3 regions of the Rahnella sp. 1L-D-7-B-C2 genome follow, and region 1 is predicted to be linked to each of the others. Evidence: predicted binding sites of a transcription regulator. Region 1 holds the regulator's gene; each other region holds the start of a gene.
The links. The regulator CRP, encoded in region 1, controls carbon source genes, mostly activating them, when cyclic AMP is high. The targets are predictions, from matches to a motif close to ATGTGANNNNNNTCACAT.

Region 1 (5,281 bases):
TCACCAGCAGGCCGAGACTGAAGCCTAACACACCGAAACATAACGCAAATCCGCCGAGCAGGCACAGCGACAGTGCCAGCACTTTTTTATAGCCGAAGCGGTCGTTCAGCCAGCCTGCGGGAATTTGAAACAGCGAATACGCCAGGAAGAAAATCCCGGTGATATAACCCAGTTGCTCCGGTTGAAGATTAAATTCTCGCTCGATTGGCAGCAGCGCAAAGCCCATCACCGTTTTGTCGATATACACCACCACATAGCCGACAAACAGCAGGAAAATCATCAGGGAACGACTTTTCATAGCGGATATCCCTTTTTGTTATCACCACGTCAGAGGTTCTCACTGTCGGGCGAAAGATAAAATGCGACATGTGTCACGTAATCAACTGAATAACAACATATTATCCTTAACACTACTGACGCTATCAGCTTTACATCCATGCCATAAGATGCAATTTTTAGGCAGGTGATGCTTTTTGCTGATAGGTCATTTGAATGATTAATGAGAGGGCGTCATGCGCTATTTGCCGAAACTCCAGCAACTGAAGGTTTTCCATCAGGTTATCCGCAGCGGCAGTATTCGCGGCGCGGCGCGGGCGATGAATCAGTCGCAACCGGCGGTGAGCAGAACGCTGCGCGAACTGGAGCAAACGCTCGATACAAAGCTTATCGTACGCGGTCATCAGGGCATGGCGCTGACCGAAACCGGCCGCGCGTTCGCCCAGCGGATGCAGTTCATCCTTGAAGAGCTGGAGCGCGCCGCCGAAGAAATCCAGCAGATTAATCAGTATTCACAAGGCTCGGTGGCGATCGGGTTTTCATCGCTGCTGGCACTGACGGTGTTCCCGGCGCTGAATGAGGAATTCAAAACGCAGTTTCCGCAGTCAAAATTGCTGATCAAAGAAGGGCAGCTGTCGGTGCTGCTTCCGGCGCTGCGCGAAGGGAAGCTGGACTTCGCCGTCGGTACCGCCGGGCCGGGATTTCCGCTGGAAGATCTGGTGCGCGAACCGCTGTTCACCGCGCCGTTCGGGATTATCGCCCGTCGCGGTCATCCGCTGGCCAATGCCACACGGCTGGAAGAATTGCAGGATGCGCGCTGGGTATTGCCGGAAACGGATATGGGTTACTACCAGCAGCTACAGCTGGCGGACGGTTTTTATCTGGCAGGAAGTGAAACGCCGGTGCGCACCGATTCGGTAGTGTGCGGGCTGAATATGGTATTGCAGTCGGATTATCTGACCGTCGTGGCGCGGGCGATGCGGGCGCCGTTCGGTTTGCAGGACCCGTTGTGCCTGCTGAAAATCGACACTCTGCCGCAGGCGGAATACTGTGTGCTCTATTCGCAAAAATCGCCGCTGACGTTTGCCGCGCGGCGGTTTTTGGATTTACTGCGCCATCAGTGCCAGTCGTATGACTGGTCGTGACCTATTCGGCTTCAATCACTTCAAAACTGTGGGTGATCGTCGCGGCTTTGCCCAGCATCAGAGAAACAGAACAATATTTCTCGGCAGAAAGGCTGACGGCGCGTTCGACGATCTTATCGGTCAGATCTTTGCCGGTGACGATAAAGTGCAGATTGATGTGCGTGAACAGACGCGGCGCTTCTTCGCGACGCTCTGAAGTCAATTTTACTTCACAATCCCGGACGTCATTGCGGCCTTTTTGCAAAATCGACACCACGTCGATCGCGCTGCAACCGCCCGCAGACATCAGTAACATTTCCATCGGGCTGGGGGCTTTATCGCCCGCATTGCCATCCATTAAAACCTGATGACCTGACGCGGATTCACCTAAAAACGTCAGACCTTCCACCCATTTTACGCGTGCGTGCATTTGCTTATCTCCCGGCGCTCTTAAGAATCAAATTTTCCCCCCAGACTACCCTTTCACCTAAAAACTGGCAACGTAACCCGATCGCCATCATGCTGAAGCGAGACAACACAAGACAGCATTGCAAACCTGTGTTACAAACAAAGCCGAAACATACTTTCCAGCAAATTGCGGTGACGGTTTTCGTGGTTTAAGAACAGAACCCAAGGTGATAACGGCAATATATAGCCGGTTTCACTCCGACATCCGCTTGCAGCATTTCTGGGGAGCTATATGCTGAAAGGGCGCATTAATATTCAGACGCCGTACAGGGAACTCTGAGCCCTGTGATTTTGGGCAGCGATAATAACAGAGGATAATAGCAAATGGTTCTCGGCAAGCCACAAACAGACCCGACTCTTGAATGGTTCCTGTCTCACTGTCATATACATAAGTATCCTTCTAAAAGTACGCTGATTCACCAAGGTGAAAAAGCCGAAACGCTTTACTACATCGTGAAAGGGTCGGTTGCCGTCCTGATTAAAGATGAAGAAGGCAAAGAGATGATACTTTCCTACCTTAACCAAGGTGACTTCATCGGCGAGCTGGGACTCTTCGAAGAAGGTCAGGAACGCAGTGCCTGGGTACGTGCTAAAACTGCCTGTGAAGTGGCTGAAATTTCTTATAAAAAATTCCGCCAGCTGATTCAGGTTAACCCGGACATTCTGATGCGCCTCTCCGCGCAGATGGCAAACCGTCTGCAAATGACGTCTGAGAAAGTCGGTAACCTCGCTTTCCTCGACGTAACGGGCCGTATCGCTCAAACCTTGCTGAATCTGGCCAAACAGCCAGATGCAATGACCCACCCGGACGGGATGCAGATTAAAATCACCCGCCAGGAAATCGGTCAGATCGTCGGTTGCTCCCGTGAAACCGTCGGCCGCATTCTTAAAATGCTGGAAGATCAGAGCCTGATCTCCGCACACGGTAAAACGATTGTCGTCTACGGCACACGTTAATCCCTCAAAAATAGGCGCGGCAGCTTACTGTCGCGCCTTTTTTATGGGCTAAGCTTCAGTTATGACGCTATGGCGAAGGCTGTTTTATCACCCCGAAGTGAATTACGCACTGCGCCAGACGCTGGTGTTATGTTTGCCGGTCGGCCTGTGCTGGCTGTTCGGTAATCTGCAAATGGGGTTGCTGTTCTCCCTCTGCCCCGCCTGTTGTAACGTCGCCGGTCTCGATACGCCGCACAAACGCTTCTTCAAACGTCTGATCATCGGTGGCTCGCTGTTTGCGGTGAGCAGTATTTTGCTGCAACTGATGCTGGAAAACTGGCACATCCCGCTACCGCTCATCATGCTCTCTCTCGCCTTACTGCTCGGCGTCACCGGTGAAATCAGCCCGCTGCACGCGCGTCTGTTGCCCGGCGCGCTGGTGGCGACCATCTTTACCCTGAGCATGGTCGGCATCAGGCCGATGTGGCAGGCACCCGCGCTGTTCGCCGCAGGCACGGCCTGGTACGGGCTGTTCAACTGGGCGTGGTTTCGTATCTCTAAAGAACAGCCGATGCGTGAAACCCTCAGCCAGCTGTATCTGCAACTGGCTGATTATTTCGAAGCCAAATACAGCTTGCTGACGCAGCATACTGATCCCGAAACCGCTTTACCGCCGCTGCTTGAGCGTCAGCAGCAGGTCATCGATCTTATCGCCCTGCTCTATCAGCAGTTGCACATGCTGCCGCAGCACGGACATCATCACCACAAACGGCTGTTCCAGCGTTTTCAGGTGGCGCTCGATTTACAAGAGCACATCACGGTCAGCCTGCATCAGCCGGAAGAAGTGCAAAAGCTGGTGGAAGAAAGCCATGCCGAGGCGGTGATCCGCCGCAATGCGCAGGTGATTTCCGCCAGGCTACGCGTGATTGCCGACGATATTCTTTATCACCGGCTTTCCGAACGTTTCACGATGGCGAACGAGCTGGCGGCGCTGGAAAAAATCGCCGCGCGCAACCCGGATAATCCGGTCGGCCAGTTTTGCTATTACCACTTCAGCCGCATTGCGCGCCTGTTGCGTACTCAGCGCCCGCTGTACCGCCGTGATCTGATGAACTCTCAGCCACGTCTGCCTTTCTGGCCAGCACTGAAAAGCTATCTGTCTTTCAAGTCCATCGCCCTGCGTAATGCCACGCGACTAGGCATCATTCTGGCCATCGGCAGCAGCCTCGGTCTGTTCTTCAATCTGCCAAAACCTTACTGGATTTTACTGACCATCATGCTGGTCAGCCAGAACGGCTATAACGCCACCCGCGTGAGGATCCAGCACCGTGCGCTCGGCACACTCGCCGGATTGCTGATCGCCGCCGGATTGCTGAAACTGGAGCTGCCGGAGGGCATCACGCTGTTCTGCATGCTGGTGATCACCCTGATGTCATACACGGTGCTGCGTAAAAACTACGGGCTGGCGATGGTCGGGATGACGGTCACGGCGGTCTACACCCTGCAACTGCTGGCGATGAATGGCGTACATTTCCTGGTGCCACGGCTGATCGATACGCTCATCGGCTGTGCACTGGCTTTCGGCGGCACCATCTGGCTGTGGCCGCAGTGGCAAAGCGGATTGTTGCGGCAAAATGCCCATCAGGCGCTGGAAACCGATCAGGAAGCGATCCGGTTACTCCTGCAAGATAATCCAGACGCCGTAAAACTGGCCTACGCCCGTATGCAGGTCAATCAGGCGCACAACAAGCTGTTCACCTCGCTGAATCAGGCGATGCAGGAACCGGGGTTTAACTCGCATTATCTGGCAGATATGCGTTTGTGGGTGACGCACAGTCAGTTCGTGGTAGAGCACATCAACGCGATGACCATTTTGGCGCGCGAGCATTACATGCTGCCGGAGGCTCTGGCGACGGAGTATTTGCAGACTAGTGAAATCGCGCTGCAAAGCTGCCAGCAGCGACTGATCTACGACGGTCCGAGCAGCGAGGCTCAGCTAATCAACGCGCCGGAATTGCACCCTGATATGCCGCTGACCGAGATGGAGCGCCACCTGCGGCGTGTGATTTCACATCTGAGCGTCATGCATACGATTTCTTCACTGGCGTGGAAACAGAGACCGCATCATGGGATCTGGTTGACGCGGAAGGCGTGAAGGGGGAGTCCCCTTTCAAGTTCCTTTAAAGCAGACCGAGAATATTTCGGTTTCTCACCAGCAGTGATCGCTTAACTCCTTGCGCCGAAACCGCCCAAAGAGGGCCAGGACGGGCCCTCTTTGGAATCTCCACGTCTTTTCAAAACACGCGCTTATCGCCAGACCGATGGACATGTTCTGGTACTTCCGTGGGTGGCGCAAATCCAGGCACTTCGTGCTGCCTTCACTCGGTCTTCGAGCCATTGGTCTCGAAGCCGCTCCGTTCAGCTGGATTTTTGATCGCGCCATCTCACCATCTTTTAAAGACAAAACAAATATAGGC
Region 2 (5,281 bases), on a different contig from region 1:
CGTCTGGATGCCGTATTTGGTGATACCGCTGTGGTCAACGAATGGCTGAAGCAAAATAAAAACCTTGCCGCCGTGGGTGACAAAATCACCGACCCGACCTATTTCGGTACCGGTCTGGGCGTTGCGGTTCGTCAGAACAATACTGAATTGCTGACGAAACTGAATGATGCACTGGCGAAAGTAAAAGCTGACGGCACTTACAAGACGCTGTATTCAAAATGGTTCCAGCAATAAGTTTGCCTATCAATGAATGAATTCCAACCTTTAGTAAGCGCCGCCGGGATGACCGTCGGCCTTGCCGTTTGTGCGCTGATCCTCGGCCTTGTTCTGGCGATGATTTTCGCTGTCTGGGAATCTGCGCCGTGGAAGCCACTTAGCTGGCTGGGCACCGCGTGGGTTACCGTGCTGCGCGGCTTGCCGGAAATTCTGGTGGTGCTGTTCATCTATTTCGGTTCCTCACAACTGCTGATGGTGCTGGCCGATGGCTTTAGCATCAACCTCGGGCTGTTCGCCATCCCGGTCAAGTTGCCTATCGAAAACTTCGAAGTCAGCCCGTTCGTCTGTGGTGTGATCGCCCTGTCCCTGCTCTATTCCGCCTATGCCTCGCAGACCCTGCGCGGCGCGCTGAAAGCCGTACCGCAGGGCCAGTGGGAATCCGGTCAGGTGTTAGGGATGAAGAAGGCGGCGATTTTCTTCCGTCTGATCATGCCGCAAATGTGGCGTCACGCGCTGCCGGGCCTGAGCAATCAATGGCTGGTGCTGCTCAAAGACACCGCGCTGGTCTCGCTTATCAGCGTGAACGACCTGATGTTGCAAACCAAAAGTATCGCGACCCGTACTCAGGAGCCATTTACCTGGTACGTGATTGCCGCCTGCATTTATCTGCTTGTCACCCTGTTCAGCCAGTTCGTGATCAAACGAATCGAACTGCGTACCACCCGCTTTGAACGGAGTGCTTCCTGATGTGGGAATATTTACCTGAAGTCCTGAAAGGATTGCACACCAGCCTGATGCTGACCGTGGTCGCACTGGTTGTGGCACTGGTGCTGGCAATGCTGTTCACCGTGATCCTGACGTTGAAACTGCCGGTCATCAGCCAGATCGTGAAAGGCTATATCACGCTGTTCACCGGTACACCGCTGCTGGTGCAAATCTTTCTGATTTACTACGGTCCGGGGCAATTTCCGTCGATCCGGGAGATCCCGTGGTTATGGGAAGTCCTTTCGCAACCGTGGCTGTGCGCGATGTTTGCGCTGGCGCTGAACAGTGCGGCGTACACCACGCAGCTGTTTACCGGCGCGGTGCGGGCGATCCCGTCCGGCCAGTGGCAGTCATGCGAAGCGCTGGGCATGTCAAAAGCGCAAACGCTGCGTATTCTGCTGCCCTATGCGTTTAAACGTGCACTCTCCTCCTATTCTAATGAAGTGGTGCTGGTCTTCAAAAGTACCTCGCTCGCTTACACCATTACCCTGATGGACGTGATGGGTCACAGCCAGCTGATGTATGGCCGGACCTATGACGTGATGGTGTTTGGGGCCGCCGGTCTGGTGTATCTGTGCGTCAACGGTTTACTGACACTGATGATGCGCCTGATAGAGCGACGTGCGCTGGCGTTTGAACGCCGTAACTGATTGCTCAGGTTGCATACATCACACAGGAAGGGACGAGAAATCGTCCCTTTTTTTCTGTCTCCGGCAGGCGTGCTTATTCTCTTTTATAATTTTTTAATCAAATTTATTGCATACAAATTCATTTAATGGCACTTTGTTTTACAGGTCTCACTTCCTGCCAGTTACCCGATTACATTAATAAAATCAGTAAACTGAACCGCGAAGGGAATGTCATTTTTTGAACAGGAATGTATTGCATGAAAAAGCTTATCCTTGCTGCTGTTTTATCTGCTACTGCTTTCGCTGCTACTGCGGCAGACACCATCCGTTTCGGAACATCCGCAACCTATCCCCCTTTCGAGTCGATGGATGCCAATAACCAGATCGTCGGGTTCGATATCGATCTGGCCAACGCGGTGTGTAAGCAGATGCAGGAAACCTGTACCTTCACCAACCAGCCTTTCGATGGCCTGATCCCGGCGCTGAAATTTCGCCGTTTTGACGTGATCATTTCCGGCATGGACATCACTGAAGAGCGCAGCAAACAGGTCACTTTCACCCAGCCGTACTATGCCAATACCGCGATGATCATCGGGCCGAAAGGCAAGTTTTCATCAATGGCTGACCTGAAAGGCAAACGCGTCGGGCTGGAAAATGGCACCACGCACCAGAAATACCTGATGGAAAAATATCCTGAGATCACCACCGTCGGATATGACAGCTATCAGAATGCGATTCTGGATCTGAAAAGTGGTCGTCTGGACGGCCTGTTGGGTGACACTGCAGTGCTGAATGGCTGGCTGAAATCCAACCCGAATCTGGGCGAAGTCGGAGAGCTGATTAAAGATCCGCAATACTTTGGTACCGGCGTGGGTATGGCAGTGCGTCCTGAGAATAAAGAACTGCTGGCGAAGCTTAATGCGGCGCTGGAAGGGATCAAAGCCAACGGCGAATATCAGAAGATCAATGATAAGTGGTTCCCTGCGCATTAATTCCTGTTACACCCTTCTGAAAGCCGCCTGCCAGGGCGGCTTTCTGCGTAACATCTCTCAAATTTGCAACGCCGATGCATGCATTTCATTAAAATAGTGACATTCGTCACACTTAGTTCATGGAATGACTTCTACACTGTTAAACCGTAACTATTTCGAGATCGAATGTTTATGCACGCACGTTTTCACACCGCCTTTGCGGCACTCCCTGAAAATCTGTCCTCCGCCCTTGAGCCGTTTCTGCGACACGATGACTTCCCGGCAATGCTCACTGCGGCAGACGTTGCGCAAGTAAAACAGGCGACCGGACTCAACGACGATGCGCTGGCGTTTGCGCTGTTGCCTCTCGCTGCGGCCTGCTCCGTCACCCCGATTTCACATTTCCACGTTGGCGCGATTGCCCGCGGAACCTCCGGCAACCTGTATTTCGGTGCCAATATGGAGTTCGCCGGTGCGCCGATGCAACAGACCGTTCACGCTGAACAGTCCGCCGTGACGCACGCCTGGCTGCGGGGTGAAAACCGTCTGGCTTCCATCACGGTCAACTACACCCCTTGCGGTCATTGCCGTCAGTTTATGAATGAACTGACCAGCGGCACGGCACTGGATATTCACCTGCCGGATCGCGACGTCGCCACGCTGGGTGATTACCTGCCGCACTCTTTTGGCCCTAAAGATCTGGACATCACCACCCTGCTGATGGACAAGGTCGATCACGGCTATCAGCTCGATAACGCCGATACTCTGACGTTGCTGGCGCTGGATGCCTGCAATCAAAGCCACGCGCCATACAGCAAGTCTTACAGCGGTGTCGCGCTGGAAACGCACAGCGGTAAGCAGTTCGCCGGGCGCTATGCCGAAAACGCCGCGTTCAACCCGAGCCTGCCACCGCTTCAGGCGGCACTGATCCTGCTGAACATGTCCGGTGAAGATTGCCTGAAAGTGCGCCGCGCGGTGCTGGTCGAGAATTCCGGCGCGCTGCTCACACAAAACGACGCTACCCGCGCCACGCTAAAAGCCATTGGCTGCGAAGAAGTGAAAACAGTGACCTGCTGAATCACCGCAGTGAAGTGATCCAGATAACACTAAAGACTCCGTTCGCGGAGTTTTTAGTTACATAACATTGTCATTACATTTGTAATTTGAATTCGTCTTTTCCTCTCTGTTACCCTCATGTCTCTAAAAAATAAAAAACACCATTCTGAGCCCCCGGAAGAGTAAAATCATGGAACTTGAATACGAAAGCAAACGTCCGCTGTATATCCCGCATGCCGGCCCTATCCTGCTAGAATTCCCATTACTGAATAAAGGCAGCGCGTTCACCGAAGAAGAGCGCAACAATTTCAACCTTCACGGCCTGCTGCCAGAAGCGGTTGAAACCATTGAAGAACAGGCCGACCGCGCCTATCGCCAGTTCCAGAATTTCAAAACCGACATCGACAAGCACATCTATCTGCGCAACATTCAGGATACCAACGAAACGCTGTTTTACCGTCTGCTGGACAGTCACCTGAGCGAAATGATGCCGGTGATTTACACCCCGACCGTCGGCGAAGCCTGCGAGCATTTCTCCGATATCTACCGCCGTGCCCGTGGCCTGTTCATCTCCTACCCGAACCGCGCGCACATTGACGATATGTTGCAAAACGCCACCAAACAACACGTGAAAGTGGTGGTGGTGACCGACGGCGAGCGCATTTTGGGCCTCGGCGATCAGGGCATCGGCGGCATGGGCATTCCTATCGGTAAGCTCTCGCTGTATACCGCCTGTGGCGGCATCAGCCCGGCGTACACCCTGCCGGTCGTGCTCGATGCGGGTACCAATAACCCGCAACTGCTTAATGACCCGCTGTACATGGGCTGGCGTCATCCGCGCATTACCGGCGAAGAGTACGACGCATTCGTCGATGAGTTCATCCAGGCAGTGAAAATTCGCTGGCCGAACGTGCTGTTGCAGTTCGAAGATTTTGCGCAGAAAAATGCGATGCCGCTCCTCACCCGCTACCGCGATGAGCTGTGCTGCTTCAACGATGACATTCAGGGCACCGCGTCCGTGGCGCTGGGCAGCCTGATTGCCGCCAGCAAAGCCGCCGGTGGCAAGCTGAGCGATCAGACTGTCGCATTCCTGGGTGCCGGTTCCGCAGGTTGCGGTATCGCTGAGCAAATCGTCGCACAGATGAAATCCGAAGGTCTGAGCGAAGAAGAAGCGCGCGGACGCGTCTTCATGGTTGACCGCTTCGGCCTGCTGACCGACAAACTGCCGAACCTGCTGGATTTCCAGAGCAAGCTGACGCAAAAAAGCAGCGAACTGGCTCACTGGGATCTGGCAAACGACAGCATTTCTCTGCTGGACGTGGTGCGTCACGCCAAACCTACCGTGCTTATCGGCGTATCAGGCCAGCCGGGGCTGTTCACTGAAGAGATCATCCGCGAGATGCACAAGCACTGTGCGCGTCCGGTGGTGATGCCGCTGAGCAACCCGACTTCCCGCGTCGAAGCCACACCTGCGGATATTCTGAACTGGACCGACGGCGCCGCGCTGGTCGCCACCGGCAGCCCGTTCGCGCCGGTCAGCCTTAAAGGCAAGCTGTACCCTATCGCACAGTGTAATAACTCCTTCATCTTCCCGGGGATCGGCTTGGGCGTGATTGCCTCCGGCGCCACGCGCGTCACCGACGG
Region 3 (5,281 bases), on a different contig from region 1:
TCTTGATGAAAGCGACAACCAGCCGGAGCGTTTTGCCAGCTATCTGATTGCTGCCGTACAGCAGGCCTGCGGCGGCCACTGCGTAAAAAGTGAGGGGCTGAGCCAGAAGCATCAGTACGCCAGTTTGTCCGCGCTGTTCGGGCAACTGTTTGTTGAGCTTTCCGACTGGCACCGCCCGCTGTTGCTGGTGATTGACGACTACCATCTGATTTCTAACGACGCCATCCATGAAGGCATGCGTTTTTTCCTGCGTCATCAGCCGGAAAATATTTCGCTGGTGGTGCTCTCACGCACCCTGCCGCCGCTGGGCATCGCCAATCTCCGCGTGCGCGATCAGTTGCTCGAGCTCAATGCCTCGCACCTGGCCTTTACCCACCCAGAAACGCAGCAGTTTTTCGACAACCGTCTGAAAGACCCGATCGATCATGCCGACAGCAGCCGTTTGTGTGACGACGTCGCCGGATGGGCCACCGCACTGCAGCTGATCGCGCTCTCAGCGCGCCAGTCCACCACCTCGACACAGCAATCTACTCAGCAATCGGCGCGTAAACTCGCCGGGCTCAATGCCAGCCATCTGTCGGAATATCTGGTGGATGAAGTACTGGATCGCGTGGATGCCCCGACCCGTGATTTTCTGCTGCGCTGTTCATTACTGCGTTCGATGAATGATGCGCTGATCGTGCGTCTGACCGGCGGCGAAAACGGTCAGCAACGTCTTGAAGAATTAGAGCGTCAGGGATTATTCATCCACAGAATGGATGACACCGGCGAATGGTTTAACTTCCACCCGTTATTCGCGACTTTCCTGCGCCAGCGTTGCCAGTGGGAACTGGCAGCACAACTGCCGGAAATTCACCGCGCCGCCGCTGAAGGCTGGCTGGCACAGGGCTTCCCGGCGGAGGCGATTCATCACGCACTGGGCGCAGAAGATATTGATTTATTGCGCGATATTCTGTTGCAGCACGCCTGGGCGCTGTTTAATCAAAGCGAGCTGGCGTTGCTGGAAGAGTGTCTGAACGCGCTGCCGTACGAACGCCTGATACAGAATCCTAAACTGGTACTGTTGCAGGCATGGCTGGCACAGAGTCAGCATCGCTATGCCGAAGTCGAAGCCCTGCTGGTGCGCGCTGAAAGCGAGATGCAGCAGCGCAATATCGTGATGGAACAGGATATGACCGCCGAATTTGATGCCCTGCGTGCGCAGGTGGCGATCAATGATGGTCGTCAGGATGAAGCGGAAAAGCTGGCCGCCGACGCCTTGCGTTTCCTGCCGTATGAAAGCTATTACAGCCGCATCGTCGCCACCTCGGTGACCGGCGAAATTCAGCACTGCAAAGGCGATTTAACCCGTGCGCTGCCGCTGATGCAGCAAACGGAACAGATCGCACGGCGCTACGAAGCCTATCACTATGCCTTATGGGCGTTGCTGCAACAGAGCGAAATCCTGATTGCACAGGGTTTTTTGCAGGCCGCCTACGAGATGCAGGATCGCGCGTTTGAACTGGTGCGCGAGCAGCATCTTGAACAGTTACCGATGCATGAATTCCTGCTGCGCCTGCGCTCACAGCTGCTGTGGTCGTGGTCACGCCTTGACGATGCCGAAGACGCCGCGCGGAAAGGCCTCGACGTGCTGACCAATTTCCAGCCGCAGCAGCAATTGCAGTGCCTGGCGATGCTGGCGAAATGCTCGCTGGCGCGCGGTCAGCTCGATAATGCCCATCACCATTTACAGCGCTGTGAAACCCTGCTGAAAACTGGCCAGTATCATATCGACTGGCTGACTAATACCGACAAACCTCGCGTGATTTACTGGCAGATGATTGGTGATAAAGCCGCCGCCCGCCAGTGGCTGCAACAGGCGCGAAAACCGGACATGGCGGACAACCATTTCCAGCAAGGACAGTGGCGCAATATTGCCCGCATGCAGATTCTGCTGGAGAAATTTGACGAAGCCGAAGTGGTGCTCGACGAGCTCAATCAGAACGCACGCCAGCTGCGCCTGACCAGCGATCTGAACCGCAATCTGCTGCTGAGCAATCTGCTTTACTGGCACACAGGCCGTAAGAACGATGCGCAACGCGTGCTGATTGAAGCACTGGGGCTGGCGAACCGCACCGGCTTTGTCAGCCATTTCGTCATCGAGGGTGAAATGATGGCGCAACAGCTGCGTCAGCTGATTCAGCTCAATCTGTTGCCAGAATTGGAACAGCGTCGCGCGCAGCAGATTTTGCGCGAAATTAACCAGCATCACCGCCACAAGTTTGCGCATTTCGACGAAGGTTTTGTGAATAAACTGCTGACGCATCCGCAGGTGCCGGAACTTATCCGCACCAGCCCGCTGACCCAGCGCGAGTGGCAGGTGCTCGGCCTGATTTATTCCGGCTATAGCAACGATCAGATAGCCGGTGAGCTGGACGTCGCCTCAACCACCATCAAAACGCATATCCGTAATTTGTATCAAAAACTTGGCGTTGCGCACCGGCAGGAAGCGGTCCAGCAGGCCCAGCATCTGTTGCAGGTCATGGGCTACGGCGCGTAATCCTTTCGTAAATGCAGTTTTTTGATAACGCATGGCCATGAATTGGCGGTGCGTTATACATAAAACGTATTAGCGAACAATTTCTGCTCATTCCCTCTGCTCATAAATAAAATCCGATGATATAATGTGACTCAAGTCACACTATTCAACTTAATTAATACCTCGATAAGCCCATTGCCCTCCTGTTTTTGCAGCCGTTACGGCTGATGTTGGCGTCGCGCAACCGGCTGTAGTGAGTAAGGATTTTATCTATGGGTACATTAACCGCTGGCATCGTCATGATGCGCTGGGAATTACTGAGCGCTTTTCTGATGTTCTGCACCAGCCAGCTCAATATCGTTTGCCGCCAGTCGAGCCGCAATACGATGGCTTTCGTTTGTAGTGGTCTCGGCCTGACCGTGACCTGTTTCTTTGTCATGAGCCTGATGGGCATGACCTACAACGCCGCCGCCATCGCGCAATTCTGGTCAATGACCAAAGATGTGTTCTTCGACGTGATGAGCAAAACACCGACGGATATGCCTTTCTACTATTAATCCCATTTTCGATTAATCCCGTTTTTACCCGCTTTCTTGCCGGGCAGAACATCGCTTTCTGCCCGGTTTATCCTGCAAAAAATATTCCTCACACGCTATTTAGTTGCTCAATCTGATGACAATCCGTCACCTAATCCTAATTGTTTCAAATTGCGCGGTATATCGAACCTCTTTTTGTAGCCATCTGCCCGATTACCTGTAAATTGCGATCTGTCTCCACGGGTTAAAGATAATGTGCAGACTGATAAAACTATTGATTGCTAATAGTTGAACGGTCGTATTAGATTCTCACACTATACTTTTCTTAGAATGATCATTGATTTGTTTGCTTCAGGCTGCTGAATTTTCAATGTTTTGGCATCCCTGTTTATGGCTGAAGGAATTCCGATGAATACGCATCACATGCTTGGCGCGTTTGTGTTACTGGTAAGCTCTGCTTCTACACTGGCGGTTGAAACGGCGGGTATCCCCCAAAATCAGGTCAAAGAACGCAATGCGTTCATTGCCGATCTGATGAAAAAAATGACCCTCGATGAAAAAATTGGGCAGTTGAATCTGGTGACCGTCGGAACAGATTATCCGAAAGAAGCCATCATGGCAGATATCCGCGCGGGCAAAGTCGGTGGCGTGTTTAACACCGTCACCAAACCCGATATCCGTCGACTTCAGGATGAAGTGAAAAACAGCCGCCTGAAGATCCCCCCTTTTTATGCCTATGATGTCGTTCACGGCCAGCGCACGATTTTTCCGATTAGCCTCGGCCTTGCCGCCAGCTGGGATATGAGCGCCGTCGCCACCAGCGCCCGAATTTCTGCCAAAGAGACCGCCGCCGATGGTCTGAATATGACCTTCTCGCCGATGGTGGATGTCACCCGTGACCCGCGCTGGGGTCGCGTTTCCGAAGGCTTCGGTGAAGACACCTATCTGACGTCGCGCCTGGCACATGAGATGGTCACCGGCTATCAGGGTAAAGACCCGTCAGGGCCAGACGCCGTGATGGCCAACGTCAAACACTACGCGCTGTATGGCGCTGTCGAAGGCGGCCGCGAATACAACACCGTGGACATGAGCCTGACCCGCATGTTCAACGACTATATGCCACCGTACAAAGCCGCAGTGGATGCGGGCGCGGGCGGCGTGATGATTGCGCTTAACAGCGTCAACGGCGTGCCGGCAACTTCCAATACCTGGCTGCTCAAAGACATTCTGCGCGACGACTGGCAATTCAAAGGGCTGACCGTCAGCGATCACGGCGCGATTGGCGGCCTGGTCAAACACGGGGTGGCAGAAGACGATCGTCAGGCAGCAGCGATGGCGCTGAAAGCCGGTGTCGATATGGATATGGCCGACAATATGTACGGTAAGTATCTGAAAGGATTACTCGCCGACGGGCTGGTCAGCCAGAATGACATCGACCGTGCCGTGCGTGACGTGCTCGCTGCCAAATGGGACATGGGCCTGTTTGTCGATGAGTACCGTCATTTAGGCCCGGCCTCCAGCGATCCGGCGGATACCAATGCCGAAAGTCGTCTGCATCGCACCGAAGCACGTGAAGTGGCACGGACCTCGCTGGTACTGCTGAAAAACAGCAATCAGACCCTGCCGTTGCAGAAATCAGGCACCATCGCGGTGATCGGCCCGCTGGCTGACAGCAAACGTGATGTAATGGGTAGCTGGTCGGCGGCGGGTAAAGCCGCGCAGGCCGTGACCGTCCTGCAAGGCATGAAAGATGTGCTCGGTGACAAAGGCAACGTGCTGTATGCACGCGGCGCGAACGTCACTGACGATCAGGCGATGGTAGATTTCCTCAACTCTTACGACAAACAGGTCATCAACGACACGCGTAAACCGCAGGATATGATTGACGAAGCGGTGAAAACGGCCGAGAAATCAGACGTTGTCGTCGCCGTCGTTGGTGAAGCGCAAGGCATGGCGCACGAAGCGTCCAGCCGTTCTGAACTGAACATTCCGCAAAGTCAGCGTGACCTGCTGAAAGCGCTGAAAGCGACCGGCAAACCGCTGGTAATCGTTCTGATGAATGGCCGTCCGCTGACCCTGACGTGGGAAAACGAAATTTCTGACGCGATGCTGGAAACCTGGTTCAGCGGTACAGAAGGCGGCCATGCGATTGCCGACGTATTGTTTGGCGATTACAACCCGTCAGGCAAACTGCCAATGACCTTCCCGCGCGAAGTCGGCCAGATCC

Region 2: cdd (cytidine deaminase) is a predicted target of CRP. The motif match lies at 2,697-2,714, and genes of this name have one in related genera.
Region 3: AC0Z7K_RS12525 (YjcB family protein) is a predicted target of CRP. The motif match lies at 2,664-2,681, and genes of this name have one in related genera.

Annotation. Positions count from the first base shown of each region.
Region 1 covers NZ_JBXAVQ010000004.1:347,431-352,711, reverse strand. The annotation lists gene AC0Z7K_RS10045 (MFS transporter) at 1-298, opposite strand, end outside; gene AC0Z7K_RS10040 (LysR substrate-binding domain-containing protein) at 513-1,421, shown strand; gene AC0Z7K_RS10035 (OsmC family protein) at 1,423-1,830, opposite strand; gene crp (cAMP-activated global transcriptional regulator CRP) at 2,193-2,825, shown strand; gene AC0Z7K_RS10025 (YccS/YhfK family putative transporter) at 2,887-4,959, shown strand.
Region 2 covers NZ_JBXAVQ010000001.1:478,833-484,113, forward strand. The annotation lists gene artJ (arginine ABC transporter substrate-binding protein) at 1-234, shown strand, start outside; gene artQ (arginine ABC transporter permease ArtQ) at 247-963, shown strand; gene artM (arginine ABC transporter permease ArtM) at 963-1,631, shown strand; gene AC0Z7K_RS02120 (arginine ABC transporter substrate-binding protein) at 1,868-2,602, shown strand; gene cdd (cytidine deaminase) at 2,774-3,658, shown strand; gene AC0Z7K_RS02130 (NAD-dependent malic enzyme) at 3,828-5,281, shown strand, end outside.
Region 3 covers NZ_JBXAVQ010000006.1:156,451-161,731, reverse strand. The annotation lists gene malT (HTH-type transcriptional regulator MalT) at 1-2,539, shown strand, start outside; gene AC0Z7K_RS12525 (YjcB family protein) at 2,791-3,075, shown strand; gene bglX (beta-glucosidase BglX) at 3,463-5,281, shown strand, end outside.